DNA from 2 places in the Massilia sp. KIM genome. Region 1 is predicted to be linked to the other one. Evidence: riboswitches for the same ligand, from Rfam matches in the RefSeq annotation. Region 1 holds a riboswitch; the other holds the start of a gene.
The links. Region 1 has a riboswitch for thiamine pyrophosphate ahead of B0920_RS01500 (TonB-dependent siderophore receptor). Riboswitches for the same ligand answer to the same signal wherever they lie in the genome.
Positions count from the first base shown of each region.

Region 1 (3,646 bases):
CGAGGTGGCGGCCAGCGTGCGGGCCACGGCGCAGGCCCGCATGGCGCGGCGCGTCGAGGACCTCAGGAAGATCAAGGAGCTGCTGGAGCAGTCCGCCCAGCGCGCGCCGGAGCCCGCCCCGTCCACGGACGCGACGGCAGCGACGCACGGCGCGGCGGCGGCCGAACCGGAGCGGATGCTGGAGCAGGCGCGCACGATGGCGCGCGCCATCGATGAACTTGGCCAGGAGCTGAAGGCGGAGGAGCTGGCGCGCCTGACCGACAGGACGAAGGAAGAGGCGCGCGCCGAAGTGGACGCTGCAGCCCCGCCCCACCCCGTTTCGGAGGCTGCGCCAGGCGGCGACCCGGCGGCCGAACTGGCCGCGCTGGAAGCGCGGGCTCGGGCCGTGCTGGCCAGCCGCGCCGGGCAGCTGGCGCGCGAACGCGAGGGCGTCACCGTGGAGCGCGAGGGTGCGCGCGCAGCAGGGACTGGAGACGACCAGGGCATGTCCGGCATCGGCGACGGCGATGGCGATGGCGTCGGCCCCGATGAAAGCAGCGCATCCGGACTGGGCAGCGGGCTGGGAAAGCCGCAAGCGGGCGTGATCGAACGCACCGCCGAGGAAATCGCACGCTTCATGCGCGAGGGCGAGGAAGCGGAGCGGGACTGGACCAGCCGCGCGTACAGGCACAAGCGCCGTGACATCTTCGCGGGCGGGCGCGGGAAGATCCCCGGCTTCGATACGGCGCGCATGGTCAAGGGCAGCGGCCGCACGTTCGGCGCGGGAGGACAATACGCGAACCGCATCTATCTCAACAGCTGGTACATGATCGGCCCCTTCCAGGGACGCCATGGCCTGGAGCTATTCAACAACCCGAGACACCCGCCCGAAGACGCGGTGCTCCTCGATGCCGCCTACTACGGCAAGGACCAGCGCGTCGTCAAGTGGGAATACGTGAGCGCGGCCAGCTATCCCCTGGTGCCGCGCGTCGCCGAGGAGAACGCCGTCTATTACGGCTACACGGAAGTCTCCATGGACCGCGAGCGCGACATGCTGGTCTGGATCGGCGCCGACGACGACGTCGCGGTCAAGGTGAACGACCGGCTCATCTGGCAAGCCGGGAATTCGTCCAAGCGCTGGTTCTACCAGAGCGTCTACGGCGGCAAGAACACCTACCAGCGCGATTACAACCGCACCGAGGGCCAGCGCCTGGTCCGCTTTCGCAAGGGACGCAACACGATCTTCTTCAAGTTGTCGAACGGGCCGACGCGGCTCTTCTTTTCGATGCTGCTGACGCCCACGACCTGAATCAAGCATTGATTGACACATTCACCACGGCGTGCCCGCGTCGTGTTACACTCGCGCCTTCGCTAGGGGTCCTGGAACGGCAGTTCCGGGTGAGAGATACCCTTCGTACCTGATCTGGATAATGCCAGCGAAGGAAAGCGCAACGCAGTTCCCATCCCAGTTTGCCCTTCCCCCACGTTGGCTCCGGCTTTTTGAAAAAAGCAGCGCGCAGCGATGCGTGCGAAGACGAGCAACCATGAAAACCACCTTGAAGCACAGCATCCTGGCCTGCGCCCTCGCGCAGGCATTCTCCGTCCACGCCCAGAGCGCCCTGCCCTCGGTGGTCGTCACTGGCAGCAAATGGGTCGCCAGCGAGCGCGCCACGGTCGGCGGCTTTTCCGACGCGCCCCTGCTGGACACCCCGGCCTCGATCAGCGCCCTTGGCCGCGCCCAGCTCGACGACCTGTCGATCCGCAACGCCACCGAAGCGACCCGCTTCGACGCCTCGATCGGCGACGCCTACAACGCGGTCGGCTATGCCGAGCAGTTCTCGATCCGCGGCTTCGCGCTCGACAACGCCACCAGCTACCGCAAGGACATGATCGCGATCCCGGCCGACACCCAGATCCCGCTCGAGAACAAGGAGCGCTTCGAAGTGCTGCGCGGCCTGGCCGGTCTGCAGGCCGGCGTGGCCGGGCCCGGCGGCATCGTCAACTACGTGACCAAGCGCCCGACCGCGACGCAACTGCGCTCGGCCACGGTCGAGGTGCGCGAGCGCGGCACCGTGTACGCCGCGCTCGACCTGGGCGGGCGTTTCGCCGACCGCCGCTTCGGCTACCGCATCAACGCCGCCGCCGAGGACCTGAAGTCCTATGTGCGCGGCGCCGACGGCGAGCGCCAGTTCGTGTCCGCCGCCTTCGACTGGCAGATCAGCCCGGACGCCCTGCTCCAGCTCGACCTCGACCACCAGCACAAGTCGCAGATCACCGCGCCCGGCTACCAGCTGATCCGCAACGAAGCGCTGCCGACCGGCGTCTCGGCCAAGACCCTGCTCAACAACCAGCCCTGGACGCGCCCGGTCGACACCGACAGCAGCAACCTGGGCCTGCGCTTCGAGTACCGCTTCAACCCGGACTGGAACGCGAGCGTCAGCGCCAACAAGCACTGGTTCAAGCGCGACGACTACACCGCCTTCCCTTATGGCTGCAGCAACGAGGGCGAAGGCTTTTACCCGGGCTACTGCTCGAACGGCGACTACGACCTCTACGACTACCAGAGCACCGGCGAGCGCAAGACCCCGTTCGGCATCCAGGCTATGGTGCAGGGCCGCCTGAACACCGGCGCGGTGCGCCACGCCCTGACGGCCGGCCTGGCCTATGCCGAGCGCCACGACAGCTTCGGCGAGTACGTGTACGACTATGTCGGCTACAGCAACATCTACAACAACCTGGTGGTGCCGCCCGTCTCCGCCGACCGCGTCACCGGCCCGGTGATGGAGCGCCGCAGCAACGAGGAGCGTTCGGTGTTCGTGCAGGACGTGATGACCCTCTCGCCCCAGTTCGCGCTGCACGCCGGGGTGCGCTATGTGAAGCTCGAGCGCGAGGAGCTGGCCGAGCTGGACCAGCCCTGGGTGCGCGGCAAGGACAGCTTCGCGCTGCCGAACGTGGCCCTGGTCTACAAGCCGGCTCAGGACTGGAGCGTCTACGCCTCGCTGAGCCACGGCCTGCAGTACGGCGGCGTGGCGCCGATGGAGACCAGCAACCAGAACACCGCGCTGTCGCCGAGCCGTTCGCGCCAGTCCGAGCTGGGCGTCAAAGGCCTGGTGAACAGCCAGCTGATGGTGTCGGCCGCCGTGTTCGACATGCGCCAGGGCCTGGAGTACACCAACGCCGCCAACACCTTCGTGCGCGCGGGCGAACAGCGCCACCGCGGCATCGAACTCTCGGCCCAGGGCAAGGCGACGGCGGACCTGAGCTACAGCCTGTCGCTGATGGCGCTGGACGCGGAGCAGAACGGCACCGGCGACCCGTCCACCGACGGCAAGCGCGTGACCAACGTGCCCGAGCTCCGTTCGACCGCGCTGGTCGAGTACGCGGTGCCTGCTGTGTCGGGCCTGAAGCTGGACGCCGTGTGGCAGTACTCGGGCGACAAGGCCTTCGATCCGGCCAACCGGGCGGTGGTGCCGTCCTATCACCTGTTCGGCTTCGGCGGCTCGTATGCGCTGGCGCTGGGCGGCATGCGCACCACCATCCGCGCGCGCGTGGACAACGCCTTCGACAAGTTCCACTGGCGTGACGTGACGCAGTCGCTCGGCGGCTACCTGCTGCCAGGCGCGCCGCGCACCTTCCGCGTGTCGGCGCAGTTCGATTTCTGACAGCG
Region 1 is NZ_MVAD01000001.1:314,946-318,591, reverse strand. Features, by position in the region: gene B0920_RS01505 (hypothetical protein) at 1-1,288, shown strand, start outside; TPP riboswitch at 1,343-1,441, shown strand; gene B0920_RS01500 (TonB-dependent siderophore receptor) at 1,524-3,641, shown strand.

Region 2 (3,646 bases), 2.9 Mb from region 1:
GGACATCTTCTGGCCCTGCGAGTCGCGCACCAGGCCATGCACGTACACGGTCTCGAACGGAACCTTGCCGGTGAAGTGGGCGGTCATCATGACCATGCGCGCCACCCAGAAGAAGATGATGTCGAAGCCGGTCACCAGCACCGAGGACGGCAGGAACAGCTCCATGTCCTTGGTCTGCTCCGGCCAGCCCATGGTCGAGAAGGGCACCAGGGCCGACGAGAACCAGGTGTCGAGCACGTCGTCGTCGCGGCGCAGCTCGCCCGTGATGCCCTGGGCCGCGGCCTTCGCCTTGGCTTCCTCGTCGTTGCGCGCGACCACGATGTTGCCGGCGTCGTCGTACCAGGCCGGGATGCGGTGGCCCCACCACAGCTGGCGCGAGATGCACCAGTCCTGGATGTTGCCCAGCCACTGGTTGTAGGTGGTGGTCCAGTTCTCCGGCACGAACTTGATCTCGCCGTTGGCAACCTTCTCCAGCGCCACGTCGGTGATCGACTTGCCCGGATTGAAGGTGCCTTCAGGCGCCGGCTTGCTCATCGCGACGAACCACTGGTCGGTCAGCATCGGCTCGATGACGACGCCGGTGCGGTCGCCGCGCGGCACCATCAGCTTGTGCGGCTTGACCGCTTCCAGCAGGCCTTGCGCTTCGAGATCGGCGACGATCTGCTTGCGCGCGGCGAAGCGGTCCAGGCCCTGGTAGGCGGCCGGGCCGTTCTCGTTGATCTTGGCGTCGAGGGTGAAGATGTTGATCGGCTCGAGCTTGGCGCGCTGGCCCACGGCGTAGTCGTTGAAGTCGTGCGCCGGGGTGATCTTCACGCAGCCGGTGCCGAATTCCTTGTCGACGTAGCTGTCGGCGATCACCGGGATCTGGCGGCCGGTCAGCGGCAGGGTCAGCATCTTGCCGTGCAGGTGGGTGTAGCGCTCGTCGGTCGGGTCCACCGCCACGGCGACGTCGCCCAGCATGGTCTCGGGACGGGTGGTGGCCACGGTCAGGTGGCCCGAGCCGTCGGCCAGCGGGTACTTGATGTACCACATCGAGCCGTCTTCCTCCTGCGAGTCGACTTCGAGGTCGGACACGGCGGTGCCCAGCACCGGATCCCAGTTGACCAGGCGCTTGCCGCGGTAGATCAGGCCCTGCTCGTACAGGCGCACGAAGACTTCCACCACGGTCTGCGAGCGCGGTTCGTCCATCGTGAAGTATTCGCGGGTCCAGTCGGCCGAGGCGCCCAGGCGGCGCATCTGGCCGGTGATCGTGTTGCCCGACTTTTCCTTCCACTCCCAGACCTTCTTGAGGAATTCCTCGCGGCCGAGATCGTGGCGCGAGATCTTCTGGGCGTCGAGCTGGCGCTCGACCACGATCTGGGTCGCGATGCCGGCGTGGTCGGTGCCCGGGATCCATGCGGTGTTATAGCCGCGCATGCGGTAATAGCGGGTCAGGCCGTCCATGACGGTCTGGTTGAACGCGTGGCCCATGTGCAGGGTGCCGGTCACGTTCGGCGGCGGCAGCTGGATGCTGAACGACGGCTTGCCCTCGTCCATGGTCGCGGTGAAGTAACCGCGCTTTTCCCACTCGGCGCGCCAGTATTGTTCAATGTCCGCTGGCTCGAAAGACTTGGCTAATTCCATGATGTGGTGGCGTAAGATTTTTTGCGAAAAGGTCCATTATAGAGTAGAAGCGCGTATAATCCGGCCCGCTGGCCCCCGGGACATCCCGGGGACCGCACACGCTAGGGGTCCTGCGTGTCGTGCAAGCGACATGCGGGTGAGAAATACCCTCCGAACCTGATCTGGATAATGCCAGCGAAGGGAAGCAGTCGAGAACGGTGGTGGGCGCGCACGCGCCCGTGCGGCCGCGCTTGGCACACTCCTTTGCTGGCTCCTGCAAGCACAAGGAGCCACATGAACGCACCGCTGAAGTTCGATTCCGCCACCGCCCAGGTGGACCAGGCCGCCGTCGCGCCGCTACCCAATTCCCGCAAGGTCTACATCGAAGGCAGCCGGCCCGACATCCGCGTGCCGATGCGCGAGATCAGCCAGTCGCCCACGCCGGCCAGTTTCGGCGGCGAGCCCAATCCGCCGCTCTATGTCTACGACACGTCTGGCCCCTACACCGACCCGGCGGCCGCGATCGACATCCGCAGCGGCCTGTCCACGCCGCGCCTGCCCTGGATCGTGGAGCGCGGCGATACCCAGGAACTGGCCGGACCGAGCTCGGTCTACGGCCAGGCGCGCCTGAGCGACCAGGCTCTCGCGCCGCTGCGCTTCTCGCTGAGCCGCACCCCGCGCCGCGCCCGTGCCGGCGCCAACGTCACCCAGATGCACTATGCGCGCCAGGGCATCGTCACCCCCGAGATGGAATTCGTGGCCCTGCGCGAGAACCTGCGCCGCAAGGAATACATCGCCTCCCTGCACGCCTCCGGGCCGATGGGCCAGCGCATGGCCGAGCTGCTCGGCCGCCAGCATCCGGGCCAGTCCTTCGGCGCCAGCATCCCGGACGAGATCACCCCGGAATTCGTGCGCAGCGAAGTGGCGCGCGGGCGAGCGATCATCCCGGCCAACATCAACCACCCGGAAGTCGAGCCCATGATCATCGGCCGCAACTTCCTGGTGAAGGTCAACGCCAACATCGGCAACTCGGCCGTGACTTCCTCGATCGGCGAGGAAGTCGAAAAGATGACCTGGGCCATCCGCTGGGGCGCCGACACCGTGATGGACCTCTCCACCGGCAAGCACATCCACGAGACCCGCGAATGGATCATCCGCAACAGCCCGGTCCCGATCGGCACCGTGCCGATCTACCAGGCGCTGGAGAAGGTCAACGGCAAGGCCGAGGACCTCACCTGGGAGATCTACCGCGACACCCTGATCGAGCAGGCGGAGCAGGGCGTCGACTACTTCACCATCCACGCCGGGGTCAGGCTGGCCTACGTGCCGATGACGGCCAAACGCCTGACCGGCATCGTCTCGCGCGGCGGCTCGATCATGGCCAAGTGGTGCCTGGCCCACCACAAGGAATCCTTCCTCTACACGCACTTCGAGGAAATCTGCGAGATCATGAAGGCCTACGACGTGTCCTTCAGCCTGGGCGACGGCCTGCGCCCCGGCTCGATCTACGACGCCAACGACGAGGCCCAGCTGGCCGAACTCAAGACCCTGGGCGAACTGACCCAGCTCGCCTGGAAGCACGATGTCCAGACCATCATCGAGGGCCCCGGCCACGTGCCCCTGCACCTGATCAAGGAGAACATGGATCTCCAGCTCGAGCAGTGCGCCGAGGCGCCGTTCTACACCCTGGGGCCGCTCACCACCGACATCGCGCCCGGCTACGACCACATCACCTCCGGCATCGGCGCGGCCAACATCGGCTGGTACGGCACCGCCATGCTGTGCTACGTGACCCCCAAGGAGCACCTCGGCCTGCCCGACAAGAACGACGTCAAGGACGGCATCATCACCTACAAGATCGCCGCCCACGCGGCTGACCTGGCCAAGGGTCACCCCGGGGCCCAGCTGCGCGACAACGCGCTGTCCAAGGCGCGCTTCGAGTTCCGCTGGGAAGACCAGTTCAACCTGGGCCTGGACCCGGACAAGGCGCGCGAATTCCACGACGAGACCCTGCCCAAGGATTCCGCCAAGGTGGCTCACTTCT
Region 2 is NZ_MVAD01000001.1:3,223,749-3,227,394, reverse strand. Features, by position in the region: gene B0920_RS14100 (valine--tRNA ligase) at 1-1,623, opposite strand, end outside; TPP riboswitch at 1,717-1,823, shown strand; gene thiC (phosphomethylpyrimidine synthase ThiC) at 1,897-3,646, shown strand, end outside.
Region 2: another riboswitch for thiamine pyrophosphate. It lies ahead of thiC (phosphomethylpyrimidine synthase ThiC); the one in region 1 lies ahead of B0920_RS01500 (TonB-dependent siderophore receptor).